3 regions of the Trinickia sp. HAY1-2D genome follow, and region 2 is predicted to be linked to each of the others. Evidence: predicted binding sites of a transcription regulator. Region 2 holds the regulator's gene; each other region holds the start of a gene.
What was found. Region 2 encodes LexA, which represses DNA repair genes until DNA is damaged. Its sites were predicted from a motif close to ACTGTATNNNNATACAGT; they were not measured.
Positions count from the first base shown of each region.

Region 1: a site for LexA is predicted at 2,699-2,716, ahead of imuA (translesion DNA synthesis-associated protein ImuA). Genes of this name have one in related genera too.
Region 3: a site for LexA is predicted at 2,007-2,024, ahead of recA (recombinase RecA). Genes of this name have one in related genera too.

Region 1 is NZ_JBPGWX010000001.1:855,972-861,476, reverse strand. Features, by position in the region: gene ACR9ZC_RS03780 (ABC transporter substrate-binding protein) at 1-1,398, opposite strand, end outside; gene ACR9ZC_RS03775 (PIN domain-containing protein) at 1,539-1,925, opposite strand; gene ACR9ZC_RS03770 (FitA-like ribbon-helix-helix domain-containing protein) at 1,922-2,173, opposite strand; gene ACR9ZC_RS03765 (hypothetical protein) at 2,247-2,447, opposite strand; gene imuA (translesion DNA synthesis-associated protein ImuA) at 2,735-3,442, shown strand; gene ACR9ZC_RS03755 (Y-family DNA polymerase) at 3,372-4,841, shown strand; gene ACR9ZC_RS03750 (error-prone DNA polymerase) at 4,851-5,505, shown strand, end outside.
Region 2 is NZ_JBPGWX010000002.1:2,308,897-2,314,401, forward strand. Features, by position in the region: gene cysW (sulfate ABC transporter permease subunit CysW) at 1-421, opposite strand, end outside; gene cysT (sulfate ABC transporter permease subunit CysT) at 418-1,311, opposite strand; gene ACR9ZC_RS17930 (sulfate ABC transporter substrate-binding protein) at 1,338-2,375, opposite strand; gene lexA (transcriptional repressor LexA) at 2,588-3,235, shown strand; gene ACR9ZC_RS17940 (hypothetical protein) at 3,259-3,606, shown strand; partial or broken gene ACR9ZC_RS17945 (DUF2939 domain-containing protein) at 3,746-4,374, shown strand; gene ACR9ZC_RS17950 (universal stress protein) at 4,399-4,896, opposite strand; gene nodI (nodulation factor ABC transporter ATP-binding protein NodI) at 5,096-5,505, shown strand, end outside.
Region 3 is NZ_JBPGWX010000002.1:3,661,627-3,667,131, forward strand. Features, by position in the region: partial or broken gene recX (recombination regulator RecX) at 333-857, opposite strand; gene recA (recombinase RecA) at 859-1,932, opposite strand; gene ACR9ZC_RS24120 (response regulator) at 2,188-2,979, shown strand; gene ACR9ZC_RS24125 (sensor histidine kinase N-terminal domain-containing protein) at 2,987-4,597, shown strand; gene ACR9ZC_RS24130 (MFS transporter) at 4,853-5,505, shown strand, end outside.

The DNA of each region.
Region 1 (5,505 bases), on a different contig from region 2:
CTCCGTTTCGGCGGTCAGCTGCGGAATGTTCCAACTGTTGCGCCACGCCAGCATTTTGTACTTCGATTGATCGGAGTTGTCCGGATTCCAGGCGAAGCCGCGCGCATTGCTGTTCGGATCCATGTAGTCGGACGACCATTCGCCGATGAAGATATCGTGCTGACGCGCGCGGTACTTGCCGATCGCCTGCTTGGCGTCGCCGGGGATCAGCTTCACTTTGATGCCGCCTTGCGCGAAGCTCGCTTGCAGCGCTTGCGCGATTTCCACGAACGGGTAGTCGTTCGGCATGTCCATCGTCACTTCGAAGCCATTCGGCAGGCCTGCTTTTGCGAGCAACATCTTCGCCTTGGGCACGTCCAGACGGTACGGGTTCGCATCGAGCACCCCGAGAAAACCGTCGGGCAGAAAGGTTTGATGCACTTTGTAAGTGGTACTGACGATATTGCGCTGAATGCCGTCGTAATCGATGAGCCATTTCATGGCCTGCTGCACTTCAGGCTTCGCCAGATTCGGGTTTTTCGTATTCAGGCTCAGATAGAGCAATGCCGAAGCGGGCCACGACGCCACATGGATCTTGCCCGCTTTCGAAAGCGCCGCGAGGCTGTCGGGGCTCAGATTGCGCGCGGCGTCGGCGTCGCCGTTTTCGAGCAGCAGCCGTTGCGCCGAGGCTTCGGGCACGTGACGCAGCACGATGCGCTTCATGGGATACGGGGCGCGGTAATCGTCGAATCGCTGCAGCACGAGACTTTCGTTCGGCGTCCACTTGACGAGCTGGTAGGGCCCGGAGCCGGCGTCGTGGGTCCTGAGCCATGCGCTGCCGGCGTCGCCGTTTTGTTCGTGCGAAAGCAGCAGCTTCTTGTCGAGAATCGAGCCGGGGCCCGCGCTCAAGACGTTCAGGACGAAGCTCGGCGCATATTTGCGATCGGTCTGCAGCGTCACGGTCTGTTCGTCGATCTTTCGAACCTGCTGCGTGACGTTTTCTTTGGTGAGGCCAAGATCGGCCAATACGCCGGCCGGACCTTTGCCGAGCAGCACGGTGCGTTGCAGCGACCATGCGACGTCGTCGGCCGTGACAGGATTGCCTGAGTGGAATTTGACGCCAGGGCGCAGCTTGAACGTATATGTGGTGCCGTCGGCACCGACACTCCACGACTGCGCGAGCTTGCTTTCGAACTTGGAGGGGTCGTGCAGATCGATCTGCACGAGCCGCTCATAGACATTTGCCACGTATTCAGACGGCACGAGCTCGTAGATTTCGCTCGGGTCCAGTGTCGTGAACTCGCCGATTTGCGTGGCGATCACGAAGATGCCGGGCGGCGTGGCGGCATGAAGCGAGGTAAGGGGCGTCAGTGCGGCAATCGCCGCCGTGACGACGAATTTCGACAGCAAATGCTTCATGCGGACTCCATCGGAAAAGGGCGATGGGCTCCGCGGCGGTGATGGCAGTGACAGCCGCGCGCGGAGCGCAAGACCGTCATCGTACCGCGTGGCGAACTCGGTTCAATTTACGTGGCCCAAGGATCCACGATAGCAACACCTCAATTGACGAAGTCCTTTACGTTGCGGGTCGCCAGCGTCGCTCCTCTGGACTTCGTTACTGCAGCGATCATCGCATCGAACTGACTGATTGGCCTGCCGCTGTTTCTTCCCGAGGCAGCGATGTCGGCATACATGGCTGCAGCGTCGCTGTCGAAGCTTAGAAGCCTGTCCGCAAAGTCCTTATCGAAAATATCTTCGATGGCGATTGACAGCGCTTCTTTTCGCGAACCATCGGCCAACAAGCGGACGCCGTATAGGATTTCTGCCTCGGTGACAGTCGTAGTGAAAAGCGCGGCGCGCGGCTGGAGCGCCAGCCATGCCATTACGCGAGAATCAGGCGCGGGCCGCAGGATTTCCGAGAGGACGTTCGTGTCGAGAACAATCATGGACCCAGGTTCACACGGTCGGCGATTGCCTCGCGAGCGGGCAGATCGAGTTCAACACCGCCGAGCGGCTCGATTCGGCTACGAATAGATTCCGCGAGACTGCGCTGCTCGATTCGAGCGCTGGTCGAAAGTGCCGCCCGTAGAATGTCGCGGGCCTCGTCTTCCATAGAGTGGCCGTGCTGAGCAGCCTGCACGCGCAGCCGCGCCTTAAGCTGGTCGTCGATGTTACGAATCGTCATGCTCGCCATGCTGTGCTCCATTCATCAATGACAGCATTTTAATCAAAGCATGACGCCCCCCGCAATTAAAGGGATACGTGCGTCATCGGTGGCAATCAACCCACGCGCGTGCCCATTCGATGCCCGCTGCGCGGGCTTCCTCTTCGGTAGCGAAAAAAGCGAGGATACCGGAGCCTTGAATCAGCTCGTTGTTCCGCGTGACGGTGCCGCTCGCGGCAAAGCGCTCGTCTTGCGCGATGACGTGGCCCCAGATTTCATAGCCTCTGTATCGTTCGGGTTCCATTGAAATAGGACGCTGCAGTATCGAGCCAGTTCGTGATGAATGATGCCGCGGGCCCGTGACGCAAGGACGCTCGGGGACGCGGTGACGAGGGATGCCGACGCATGCGCCATTCCAGCCGGCCAATAGTGGAGGGCCAGCGAGGAATCGTCCACCTCCCAGATTTACGGGGTGCGTTGCCGGCGCCCGCTCTTCATTTTCCTGCCGTCATCCCAAAAAGTACCTATTCGGAACACTCCGAATACGTGTAGCATACTGTACATCCATACAGGTTATTGCGCAATTGTCCGATGTTTGCCGCTCTTTCCCATCCCGAAGACGTTCACCCTTCGCTCTGGCGCGCGTCGCAGCTGGCGCGGGGTGGCCTGCGTACAGTGGATACGGGTTATGCGGCATTGTCGGCCGAGCTGCCGGGCGGCGGCTGGCCCCTCGGAGCACTCGTGGATCTGCTGATTCAGCAGCCGGGGGTAGGCGAAATGCGGCTGTTGCGGCCGGTGCTCGCGGCACAGGGCCGGCGTCCCATTGCGCTCGTGCAGCCCCCGCATGTGCCCAATGGGCCGGCCTTCGCCTATCTGGATGTGCCCCTCGAACAATTGATTCAGGTGCGCGCGGCCAAAATGCCTGATGCCCTCTGGTCTGCCGAGCAGATGCTCCGGGCTGGCACGTGCGGGGTGGTGCTCTTTTGGGCGCAGCAGGTGCAAACGGCCTCGTTGCGGCGGCTGCATCTTGCTGCTCAGTCGTCGGACACGCTTTTTGTCATGGTGAGGCCGCTCGCAGCCGCTCAGCAGGCCTCGCCGGCGTTACTGCGGCTGGCGGTGCGCCCGGCGGACGACGGCATCAGCGTCGATATCGTGAAGCGACGAGGGCCGACACGCGCCGAAGCCTTGTCGATTCCTCTGCATCCCAGTCCTATTTTGTTCAGCCGTCATGCGCGTATTTCTCGCCGTCAAACTGTACCGACTCCAGCTGGAGGTATTCCGGCCGAAGTGGTGGCCTGAAGCGGCACAAGGCGCGGTCGTACTCGAAAAAGACAGCGTCATCGTGGCCGATGATGCCGCGCGCGCAGCGGGCGTGCAGCTGGGCATGCGCCGCGGGGGCGTGCTGACGCTGGCGCCGGGTGCCACTATTTACGAGCGCGACCTGACCAAGGAAGAGGCCGCGCAGCGCGAAGTCGCCATGGCGCTGATGCAGTTTTCGCCGGAAGTGAGCAGGGTGGATGGAACAACCCTGCTTGTCGATGTCAGTGCGAGCCTGCGTCTGTTCGGCGGGATGCTGCGATTGTGCCGGCAGGTGCGAATCGTCTTGCGCGAGATGGGCCTGAGCGCGCGCGTCAGTGCGGCGCCTACGGGGCAGGGAGCCTGGCTGCTCGTTCAGAACGGTCAGCGCCGTTTTCTCGCGATGCGTTCGCTCGCGCGCGAACTCGACAGGCTGCCGTTCGGCACGGTGCCGGATCTCCAACCGTTCGCCGATTGGTTGACTGGTCTCGGCTGCAAGACGATTGCCGATATTCGCCGGTTGCCGCGCGCGGGTTTGCAAAGACGCTGCGGCGCCGAAGTGCTCGCATCGCTCGATCAGGCTTTCGGCGGGGCGCCCGAGCTTTTCGACTGGCTGGAGCCGCCGCCCGTCTTTGTGGCCCGCATCGAACTGCCCGACCGCATCGAGCATGCGGAAGGCATGCTGTTCGCCGCGCGCCGGCTCATCGTGCAATTGTGCGGCTGGCTCGTGGCCCGCCAGCTGTCGCTCGCGGCGGCAACGTTTTTTCTCGAACACGAGCGCGGCCGCGAAGCGATGGAGCCCACGGCGCTCGCGATCGCGCTCGGCGAGCCGACCTGGCGCGAAGATCATCTCGTCAAGCTGCTCAAAGAACGTTTGGGACGTCTGACGCTGCCGGGCTCGGTCATCGCGCTTCGGCTCGAAGCGACGAACGTGGCGCCGGCGGTGCCGGCCTCGGAAACGCTCTTTCCCGAGCCCGGCGGCTCGGCACAGGATCATGCGCGGCTCATCGAGTTGCTCGTCGCGCGTTTGGGAGAAGAAAACGTGCTGCGCGCGGCGCCGGCGGCCGACTATCGTCCCGAGATCGCGAACCGTTGGGTGCCGGTGCATGCCAAGATCCAAGCGGCGAGCGCGCCCGCGGTCCTGCCGCGTCCCACCTGGTTGCTCGAGACGCCCGTGCGTTTGCTGATGCGTCAGCATCGTCCGTTCTACGGCTCGCCGCTCAAGATCGTTTCGACCGGCGAGCGGATCGAGGCCGGCTGGTTCGACGGCGAACTCGTGACGCGCGATTACTTCGTGGCTCAGGCGCAAGACCGAAGCTGCTACTGGATCTATCGCGAGCGCGTAAGCAGCCGCGATATCGAAAAAGAGCCGAGCTGGTTTCTTCACGGGCTTTTCGGTTGAGGCGCGACGATGACTGTTCCGACCGCGCTGCCGGCTTATGCCGAGCTTTTTTGCCTATCGAATTTCACGTTCCTGCAAGGCGCATCGCATGCCGAGGAGTTGGCCGAGCGCGCCGCGCAATTGGGTTACGCCGGCCTGGCGATCACCGATGAGTGCTCGCTTGCCGGCATCGTGCGCGCGCATGTGGCGGCCAGGCAAGCGCAACTGCCGCTCGTCGTCGGCTCGTATTTCAAGCTGGTCAATGCCGACGGCTCGCCGGCTTTCGGGCTGATTCTGCTTGCACAGAACCGGGACGGTTATGGCAATTTATGCGAGCTCATCACGCTGGGGAGAATGCGTGCGCCAAAGGGCGAATACCGGCTGACGCCGCAAGATCTCGCTCGGCCGGAAAAACCGTACACACATCTGCGCGGCATGCCCGGATGCCTGGCGATCCTCGTACCCGATTTCCCCGCCAAGGAGGCGCTGCTTGGCGAGCGCCTGCAATGGCTCGACGCGACGTTTCCCGCCAGAGCCTGGTGTGGTCTCGTTTTGCATCAGCGCGCGATGGACGACATTCATCGCGGCACGATCGAATATGTCGCGCAGCAATGCGCGCTACCGGTCGTCGCGCTCGGGCATGTGGTCATGCATGTGCGCTCGCGCAAGCCTTTGCAGGACACCA
Region 2 (5,505 bases):
TCGTGAGCAGTGCGCGGCCTCGAAACTCGAACTTCGCGATCGCCCACGAAGCGGCGAGCCCGAACACGAGATTGAGCGGCACGGCAATCGCGGCGACACCGAGCGTCAGCGCGATCGCCGCGCGTGCATCGGGCTCGACGAGCGACTCGAAATAAAAGCGCACACCTTTGCTGAACGCCTCGGTGAAGACGGCGGCCAACGGCACGACGAGAAACAGCGAGAGAAAAACGAGCGCGATGCCGATGAGCGTCCAGCGCGGCACCCACTGGGCCGCAGGCGCGAACCGGCGCGCCGATGCGGCCGGTCGGCGGATGCCGGCGGTCTGAGCACGCTCCCGATTTTCATGCGTATCGGCTCGTGCCCGCACGCCATCCGCTGCCGGCGAGCGAGCCGAACGGGCGGTCGCAGCAAGTTGGTTCATGTGAGCGCTCCCGAGATCGTCGTACCGCTCGTCAGAGCCGACCGGCGGCGCCCACGCGGACTCGTGCGCCGCTGCCAATGCCATTGCAGCGCGTTGATCGCGAAAAGCATCAGGAACGAAGCGACGAGCATCGCGGTGGCGAGCGCAGTGGCGCCGGCATAGTCGTACTGTTCCAGTTTGGTGATGATGATGAGCGAGGTGACTTCGGACTTCATCGGAATGTTGCCGGCGATGAAGATGACCGAACCGTATTCGCCGAGTGCGCGCGCGAACGCGAGCGCGACCCCCGTGGACCAGGCGGGCACGAGCGCGGGCAGCACGACGCGCATGAACGTCTGGGCGCGCGAGGCGCCAAGGCAGGCGGCGGCTTCTTCCTGCGCGCGCTCGAAATCGGCAAGGACCGGCTCCACTGTTCGCACGACGAACGGCAGGCCGATGAACGTCAACGCGACCAGCACGCCAAGCGGCGTAAATGCCACTTTGAGGCCGAGCGGCGCGAGCCACCGGCCGATCCATCCGTGCTCGGAGTAGACCGTCGCGAGTGCGATACCGGCCACCGCGGTCGGCAGCGCGAACGGCAGATCGACGATGGCATCGACGAACCGTTTGCCGGGAAACCGATAGCGCACGAGCACCCACGCGACGAGCAGGCCGAACGCGCCGTTGATGAGTGCCCCAACCGCCGCGGCGCCGATCGTCAAACGATACGAGGCAACAACGCGCGGCGAAGCGACAGCCGCGAAGAACGGCGCGGGTCCGAGCGTCGCCGCCTTCAAAAAGGCCATGGCGAGCGGTATGAGCACGACGAGACCCAGGTAGGTCAGCGTGAGACCGAGTGTCAGACCGAAGCCGGGCAAGGCGCCGGGTTTGCGAAAAGCGAATTTCGTCATGCTGTCGACCGATAGGCGGGCACCGCTCAATGCGGCTGATAAATCGAATCGAACACTCCACCGTCGGCAAAGTGCGTCTTTTGCGCGTTGGTCCAGCCGCCGAATGTGGCATCGACCGTGTAGAGCTTGAGCTTGGGGAACTGCGCGGTCAGATCGGCCGGCAAATTGGTGGCGCGCGGCCGATAGTAGTTGCGCGCCGCGATCCGCTGTCCTTCGTCGGTATAGAGAAACCGCAGATACGCTTCGGCGAGCTTGCGCGTGCCTCGCCGCTCGACGACGCGGTCCACGACCGCCACCGGGGGCTCCGCCAGGATGCTGGCCGACGGCACCACGATCTCGAACTTGTCCGCGCCGAATTCCTTGCGTGCGAGAAACGCCTCGTTCTCCCACGCGATCAGCACATCGCCGAGACTGCGTTGCACGAAGCTCGTCGTCGCGCCGCGCGCTCCCGAATCGAGCACGCCCGCATTGCGATAGAGCGCAGTGACGAACGCGCGGGCCTTGACGGCGTCGCCGCCCGGCCGGTTGAGCGCATAGGCCCAGGCCGCCAGGTAATTCCAGCGCGCCCCGCCCGAAGTCTTGGGGTTCGGGGTCACGATCGAAACCCCCGGTTTCACCAGATCGTCCCAATCCTTGATGTGCTTGGGGTTGCCGCTGCGCACGAGGAACACGATCGTCGACGTATAGGGCGAGGCGTTGTCCGGCAACCGCTTTTGCCAGTCCTGCGCCACGAGGCCACGGTCGGCCAGCGCCTGGATGTCGTAGGCCAGCGCGAGTGTCACGACGTCGGCCTGCAGGCCGTCGAGCACCGAGCGCGCCTGCGCACCGGAGCCGCCGTGCGACTGACGGATCGAAAGCGTCTCGCCCGTTTGGGCTTTCCATTGCGCGGCGAAAGCCTTGTCGACGTCTTGATAGAGCTCGCGCGTCGGGTCGTAGGAAACATTGAGCAGCGTCGTTTGCGCAAATGCGCTCGGCGACCCCAGGATCAGCGCCGCCGTGCCGGCGGCCATCCCCGCCAACCAGCGTCTGCGCGCGCCGGAACGCGCCGTTCCCCGTGTGCTCATGCGTTTCCCCTCTGCCTGCCGGCGTTTGTATGAAGTCGGGCCAGTCTAGACGGTCGCCCTTATGAGCGGAACGAATGGATTTTCATTTTTTTATACGAAAAGCTGCTAAAGGCGGCCCTGCGAGTTTTCGCAGCGGGGTCGCAACGTTTTGCTTGAAATCCGCTCGATACTGTATAAAAATACAGCAACCTGTTCATACATACAGTGGCCCTATGACCAAACTCACCGCACGGCAGCAGCAGGTATTCGATCTGATCCGGCAATCGATCGAGCACAGTGGTTTTCCGCCCACCCGCGCCGAAATCGCCGCGGCGCTGGGTTTCAGCTCGGCAAACTCCGCTGAAGAGCACTTGCGCGCGCTGGCGCGAAAGGGTGTCATCGAACTGGCCGCGGGTGCATCGCGCGGCATCCGGCTGCTCGGTCTGGACGATGCGCCGCGTCAGCTTTCGCTGCCGCATGCGGCGCTCATGCAATTGTCGCTGCCGCTGGTCGGACGAGTCGCAGCGGGCAGCCCCATCCTGGCGCAGGAGCATATCTCGCAGCATTACGCCTGTGACCCGGCGCTCTTTTCGAGCAAACCGGATTACCTGCTCAAGGTGCGGGGCCTGTCGATGCGCGACGCCGGCATTCTCGATGGCGACCTGCTGGCGGTGCAAAAGCGCACTGAAGCGAATGACGGTCAAATCATCGTCGCGCGTCTTGGGGACGACGTCACGGTCAAGCGCTTGAAGCGCCGCCCCGACGGTCTCGAACTGATCGCCGAGAACCCCGATTACGAAAACATCTTCGTGCACGCCGGCAGCGCGGAGTTCGCGCTCGAGGGGATTGCCGTCGGCTTGATTCGTCCCACCGAATTCTGAATTACGAACATCACGGAGACGCCATGGACCGCCTTGCCCGCCTTATTCCGTTTCGCGCCTTCGGCCGCCTGCGTCGTTTGCGCGGCCTCATTCCCTGCCCGCCGCTCGAGGCAACTCCGTTGCGCACCGCGGGGCGCGAATCGACGTTTGCGTCGTCGTCTTCCGGCCTCCAGCCGTCGACACAGCCCGCGTTTGCCCGTGTGTCACTCAACAGCGGCCTGCACGCGGAGCCGGCACGCCGCGCTCCTGTCCGGGTTTATCACGGCGCGTCGCGCGTAATCCTTGTCGGCACGATCGACGCGGTGTGCCGCATGATCGATCGGTGCATCGACGAGGAGCGCGCCGGGCTGCGCTCAGCCAGTTTGGGTTGAATGCGAGGGGACAACGCCGGGGCGCATGGGTCCCATTGCCCGCTGAAACAGGTTGTTACCGCTAGTGATGACGGCCGGGATCGTTTCGCGTCGGAAGCAGTCCATCTGAATTCCATCCGAATGAGCTGACTATCGAATGATGAACGATCAAAGGAGTCTCGGCCGCCGGCATCGGCTCGTCACCGCTGTCGCCGTCCTCATTGCCGTTATCGTCCTCGGGGTGGCCGCCTTGGCGTACGCCTCGCCGTATCTTGTGCTGGATCGGCTCAAGCGCGCGGCGGACGCTCGGAATGCCGAAATCGTCAATCGCTACGTCGACTATCCGGCGCTGCGCACGAGCCTGAAGCAGCAGGTGACCGAGATGCTGGCTCGCCGCATCGATGAGCAAAAACGGGAGCATCCGTTCGCGGCACTCGGTGCGCTGGTCGGTATGGCGCTGATTGGCCCGCTCGTTGACGCTTATGCCACGCCGGACGGCGTCGCGGCGCTATTGAACGGCTTGCCCCCCGCGGCGAACCGGGCGAAACGCCGCCGCAGCCGGGCGCACAACCCGACGAGGACTCTGCCGCGTCGGGCCAGGGGCAATCCAACGCGCCCGCGCCTGCGCCTGCTCCTACTGAACCGCCGCGAGCGAGCGCGGGATATGACGGCATCGATCAATTCGTCGTCACCTATCGGCGCGATGCGCAAAGCCGGCCCTACAGCGTGCTGCTGCGGCGCGACGGCTGGTTCTCGTGGAAGCTCTTCGCGGTCAACCTGAATCAGTAGCGTGCGCGCGCTGCCTGTCGGCGCTCAGGTTTCCGTTCCCGCGCCAGCCTTGGCGGGCGCTGCAGTCACGGGCTCTTGCTCATGCGCCGTCGACACGGCCACGAGAATGCTGCACGACACGCGATCGAGCAATAGCGTGTTACCGGCCCCCATCCACCAGCGGGACAAACCGCTCCGTGCGCGATGCCCGACCACGACGAGGTCCACTTTCAGATCGGCGGCGAGCCGGGCGATTTCATCGATCGGATGACCGAACGCGAAATGCCCCTGTGATTTGACACCCCGCTCTGTGAGCCAATCGACGCCTTCCTGCAGGATTTCCCGGGCGGCGTCCTCGAAGCGGCCGCACGCGACGTCGGTCAATAGCCCAGCGCTTTGGGCGATGCTCGTGCGCATGTCGACAACCGACAATAGATGCGTTTCCGCCTTCAGGTCGAGCGCGAGATCGGCGCCGCAGCGCAATGCTTTGCGGCCTTCGCGCGTGCCGTCGTAACAGAGCAGAATTTTGTTGTAGCTTGCCATCGTGGCCTCCCTTCCTGCGTTAACCGCAGACGTTTGGTTCAATCATGGTGCGGGGCACCCGCGCTTGCAAGAGATGGAAAACGCCTAGTTCGCTGCCGCCCACGCGTCCTTTTGTGCTCCCTTGCACGACGCTTTCAGACGATGCAATAGAATGGAGCGCCGACGGACCTATTTTCGTACCAGCCCCATTCGACTCCCGATGCCGCAAAACGCGATCGAATTTTCTGACGTGCAAAAACACTACGGCGATAAGACGGTCGTCGACGGACTGAGTTTTCATGTCCGCACTGGTGAATGCTTTGGACTGCTAGGGCCGAACGGGGCCGGCAAGACCACGACATTGAAGATGCTGCTCGGCATTGCGAACCCCGACGCGGGGACGATCATGCTTGCCGGCGAATCCATCCCAGCACGCTCGCGCATCGCCCGGCAGCGCGTCGGCGTAGTCCCCCAATTCGACAATCTCGATCCCGATTTCACCGTGCGCGAAAACCTGCTCATATTCGGGCGTTACTTCGGCCTGTCTGCGAGCAAGACCCGGGCCATGGTGGATCCGCTATTGGAATTCGCGCGCCTTGAAAACAAGGCCGATGCACGCGTGGCCGAGCT
Region 3 (5,505 bases), 1.4 Mb from region 2:
GGGCGCGGTAGGCGAGAGGGGAAACTTCGAGGGGACAGGGACACTGCACCCTATTCGCCTCGACACGAGGCGGGTGGTCGGTCAGACGCGTCCCGATGTCCCGGAGGCCATCCTCGCGCCCGAAGGCTTCCGCTCGAATCGCGCGTGAATGACAGCGCAACGGGCGGGACACGGGCGGTAAAGGCGGCATGGGAGGGAAGACGGCTGGCGAGGAAACCCGAAGATTTTAGCATAGTGGGAACCATCGCTCGGAACGCTGGCTGGCCCGAGCGTCCAGTCCCCCGGGAGCGCCCAGGAACCTCGTCACGGATGGCTGTACGATGCGATCGCGACTAGCCGTCGCTCCAGTCGCTCGACTCATCAGGCTCGCCCTGGCCCTTGAGAATCTGCATGGCGATAGCCTGTGAAAATCCGCGCATCGCCAAAAAGCGCGCTTGTTTCGCGCGCTCGGCAGGCGTTTGCGGGAGCGTACCGAATTTCTTGCGCCAGACCGCCAAGGCGCGCGCGAGTTCAGTTTCGCGAAGCTTCGAGCCAACCGCCTCGACGAGCGAATCGTCAACGGCATGCCGGCGCAATTCGCTGACGATGCGCGTCGTGCCCATCCGCTGAGCACGCCGATGCACGACGCTTTCGACGAACCGGGCATCGGACAGCCAGCCCTCGCGCTCGAGTGAATCGACGAGCGCCTCGACCGATTCTTCGGGTTCGGCAAACTGAGACAACTTGCGCGACAACTCGACACGGCTGTATTCGCGCCTCGACAGGTAATCGAGGGCGCGCGCCCGAAGCGAGCGCTGTCCGCGCGCGGCGGCACCGACGGTACCCGATGCAGCGCGGACCTTGCGCATCACGCGGCGCTTACTCCTCTTCGCCGGCTACTGCGACGCCTGCATCGGCCGCCGGTGGCATGGCATTGACGCCCAGCGACTCACGGATGCGGTTTTCGATCTCGCGCGCGATATCGGGATTCTCGCGCAGGAATTCGCGCGCGTTGTCCTTGCCCTGGCCGATGCGCTCACCGCTGTAGCTGTACCAGGCGCCGGCCTTGTCGACGATCTTCGCTTGTACGCCGAGATCGATGATCTCGCCCTGGCGCGAAATACCCTCGCCATACAAGATGTCGAAAATCGCTTCGCGGAACGGCGGCGAGACCTTGTTCTTGACCACCTTCACGCGAGTCTCGTTGCCAATGACTTCGTCGTTCTTCTTGATCGAACCGATACGGCGGATGTCGAGCCGCACCGAAGCATAGAACTTGAGCGCATTGCCGCCCGTGGTGGTTTCGGGGTTGCCGAACATCACGCCGATCTTCATACGGATCTGGTTGATGAAGATCACGAGGCAATTGGTACGCTTGATCGTGCCCGTGAGCTTGCGCAGCGCCTGCGACATCAGGCGCGCCTGCAGGCCCGGCAGCGAATCGCCCATCTCGCCTTCGATTTCCGCCTTCGGCACGAGCGCCGCGACCGAATCGATCACGATCATGTCGATCGAGCCCGAGCGCACGAGCGCGTCGGCAATTTCAAGCGCCTGCTCGCCCGTGTCGGGCTGCGACACGAGCAGATCGTTCACGTTCACGCCGAGCTTCGCCGCATATTGGATATCGAGCGCGTGCTCGGCATCGATGAACGCCGCCGTGCCGCCGAGCTTTTGCATCTCGGCAATGACTTGCAGCGTCAGCGTCGTCTTGCCCGACGATTCGGGACCGTAGATCTCGACCACACGCCCACGCGGCAGGCCGCCGACACCAAGCGCGATATCGAGGCCGAGCGAGCCCGTGGAGACCACCTGGATGTCTTCGGCCACTTCGCCATCGCCGAGCCGCATGACCGACCCTTTGCCGAACTGCTTTTCGATCTGCGCGAGCGCGGCGGCCAGCGCCTTGCTCTTTTCAGCCGTCAGTCCAGCCGAGCCTTTCTTGCTTTCTTCCATGAATCGTCCTTTGCTATGATGAGCGGCGTCTGTGGCGGGCGGGCCGAGTACTGGCCGGCACACGAAACGCAAGTACTGTATAAAAAAACAGGGTTCTTTGCAAGCCCGGTACAACGCGGATTTGCATGGCGGCAACGAGCCGGGCGGCGAGCACGGCGCAACTTTCGGTTGCTCCGGCCGCGGCGAGACCTCGAAATACATTGGAGACTGCGGCCTGTCGGGCTCGACGCCGACGAGCCGGCCAGCCCGCGCATCATGCGAATACTCATTGCCGAAGACGACAGCATACTCGCGGACGGCCTCGTCCGATCACTCCGCCAATCGGGCTATGCCGTCGATCACGTCAAGGGCGGCAGCGAGGCCGACGCCGCCCTTTCGATGCAGACGTTCGATCTGCTGATTCTCGATCTGGGGTTGCCGCGCATGTCGGGGCTGGAAGTGCTGCGCCGTCTGCGCGCGCGCAATTCGAGCCTGCCCGTACTGATTCTGACGGCCGCGGATAGCGTCGACGAGCGCGTGAAAGGGCTCGATCTCGGCGCCGACGACTACATGGCCAAGCCTTTTCATCTGAACGAACTCGAAGCGCGCGTCCGCGCGCTGACGCGCCGCGGCACGGGCGGCGGGCCGACCGTCATCCGCCACGGCTCGCTCGCGTTCGATCAGGTCGGGCGCATCGCCTATGTGAGCGATCAGGTGGTCGATCTCTCCGCGCGCGAACTCGGCGTGCTGGAAATATTGCTGCAGCGGATCGGGCGGCTGGTTTCGAAGGAACAGCTCGTCGATCATCTGTGCGAGTGGGGCGAGGAAGTCAGCAACAACGCAATCGAAGTGTACGTGCATCGTCTGCGCAAAAAGATCGAGCCGAGCGGCGTGCGCATCATCACGGTGCGAGGGCTCGGCTATTGCCTCGAAAAGCCCGCCGCAAGCTCGAACGGACCGGTAGCCGACGCGCCGTCCCAGAGCACCGCCGATGGTGCTGCTGCCGCCGCCACGGCACCCACCGCGCCCCGTGCGACCGATTCCGCCGCAAAACCTGCATCCAAGTAGGCATGTAATGGGTTCGCGCGTCTCGACACAGGACGACGGCGCGCCACCGCGCTCGCGCCCGGCACCCTCGGCCGGCTCGCACGACGCATCCGCGGCAGCGAGCAAGACACCCGACAGCGCCGCGCATACGCACGCCGCCAATCCGTACGCACCGCCCGACGAAGCCGATGCGGGCGGGCCGGAGCGACCGCGCTCGCTTTTCGGGGAAATTCTCGACTGGATGCTCGCGCCGCTGTTGCTGCTCTGGCCGATGAGCATTGCGGTGACCTACCTCGTGGCGAAGACGATCGCCAATGGTCCGTTCGATCGCGCGCTCGAGACCGATGCCTATGTGCTCGCGCGCCAGATCCATCCGGTGGGCGGCGTGGCGGAACTCTCGCTGCCCGCTGCCGCGCGCGACTTTCTGAATGGCGACAACACCGACAAGGTTTTCTACCAGGTGCTCGGCACACGCGGCGAGCTCGTTGCCGGCGTGCCCGATATGCCGCAGCCGGCCGATGACGATCGCCCTCAGCCCGGTATCGTCGAATTCCGTGACGCGATCTTGCACGGCAACGATATCCGTATCGCGTATACGAGCGTCGAATTGCCGGTCTCTCCGGCCGGGCAAACGGTGCTGGTGCAGGTCGGCGAAACGTTCGACAAGCGCAGCGCGCTCGCCAACGACATCATCAAGGGCGTGATCCTGCCGCAGTTCGTGATTCTGCCGCTTGCGATCGTGTTGGTATGGTTCGGCCTTTCGCGCGGGCTTGCGCCGCTGACGGCGCTGCAGGCCAACTTGCGCGCGCGCCGGCCCGACGACTTGTCGCCACTCGAAGCGCAGCGTGCGCCACCCGAGATCGAGCCGCTCGTCACCTCGTTCAACGATCTGCTCACGCGCCTCGCGCAAAACATCGATCTGCAAAAGCGCTTCATTGCCGATGCGGCGCATCAGATGAAAACGCCGCTTGCTGGGCTGCACACGCAAGCCGAGTTGGCATTGCGGCAGGACGTGTCGCCCGAGGTGCGCCTATCGCTCGAACAGATTGCGGCAAGTTCCGACCAGGCGGCGCGGCTCGTGACTCAGTTGCTCGCCCTCGCGCGCGCCGAAAATCGCATGTCGGGGCAAATCTTCGCGCCCATCGAGATTGCGCATCTCGCGCGATTGGCTGTGCGCGACTGGGTACGCGCCGCGCTGGCCAAACAGATGGATCTCGGCTACGAGGGCCCCGAGGAGGGCCGCGATCCGCCCGCCATGGTCGCCGGTAATGCCGTCATGCTTCGCGAGATGCTTTCGAACGTGATCGATAACGCCATCCGCTATACCCCGACTGGCGGGCGCATCACCGTGCGCGTGGTGCTCGCGCGCGACAAGCGGTTGGTTCATCTCGAAGTCGAGGACACGGGACCCGGCATCGCCCCTGCGGAGCGGCCGAAAGTCGTCGAGCGGTTCTATCGGATTCTCGGGCGTGAAGGGGACGGAAGCGGGCTCGGGCTGGCCATCGTGCGGGAAATCTCGACGATGCACGGGGGCACGCTGACGATCGACGACCATGTCTACCAAACCTCGCCCCGGCTCGCGGGCACGCTCGTGCGAATCAGTCTGCCGCTCATCGAAGGCACCCCGGATTTACCCTGAATATTGCCGGCCCGATTCCGGGCATGTGGGCAGCCCGCCGTCAGCGCGCCCTTCGCAGAACGGTTTTAGGCGAATTTGGGCGATGTTCCAGACAAATATCCGACGATACCTTAAACGCCCATTAGCGTAGGCGTAAACCAGCAGCCGGTCCTGGCGTCAGTCCGACGTAAGTTTGCCTCCCAATAATCGACCGCAAGCAGCCGTGTGTCCCAAATTTGGACATATGGAACTGCTGTCCAATATGAGGAGACACACATGGCAACGGTAGGCGGGCACATTTCGCACGCGCCGATGAGCGCCGACGAGAAGAAGGTGATCTTCGCGTCGTCGCTCGGCACTGTTTTCGAGTGGTACGACTTCTATCTGGCGGGCTCGCTCGCCGTCTATATCAGCAAGAGCTTTTTCGCGGGCGTCAATCCCACCGCCGGCTTCATCTTTACGTTGCTCGGTTTCGCGGCCGGCTTTGCCGTGCGGCCGTTCGGCGCACTCGTGTTCGGTCGGCTCGGCGATCTTGTCGGCCGCAAGCACACGTTCTTGATCACGATCGTGATCATGGGTCTCTCGACGTTCGTGGTCGGCCTCCTGCCGGGATATGCGTCGATAGGGTTTGCGTCTCCGGTGATCTTCATCGCAATGCGGCTTTTGCAGGGCCTCGCGCTCGGCGGTGAGTACGGCGGCGCGGCAACCTATGTCGCTGAACATGCCCCGGCCAACCGGCGCGGCTACTACACGTCGTGGATCCAGACGACGGCCACGCTCGGCCTGTTCCTCTCGCTGCTCGTGATTCTCGGCATTCGCACGTCCATCGGCGAAGAATCGTTCGCGAGCTGGGGCTGGCGTATTCCGTTCATCGCATCGCTGCTCCTGCTCGCCGTGTCGGTCTGGATCCGGCTGCAACTGAGCGAATC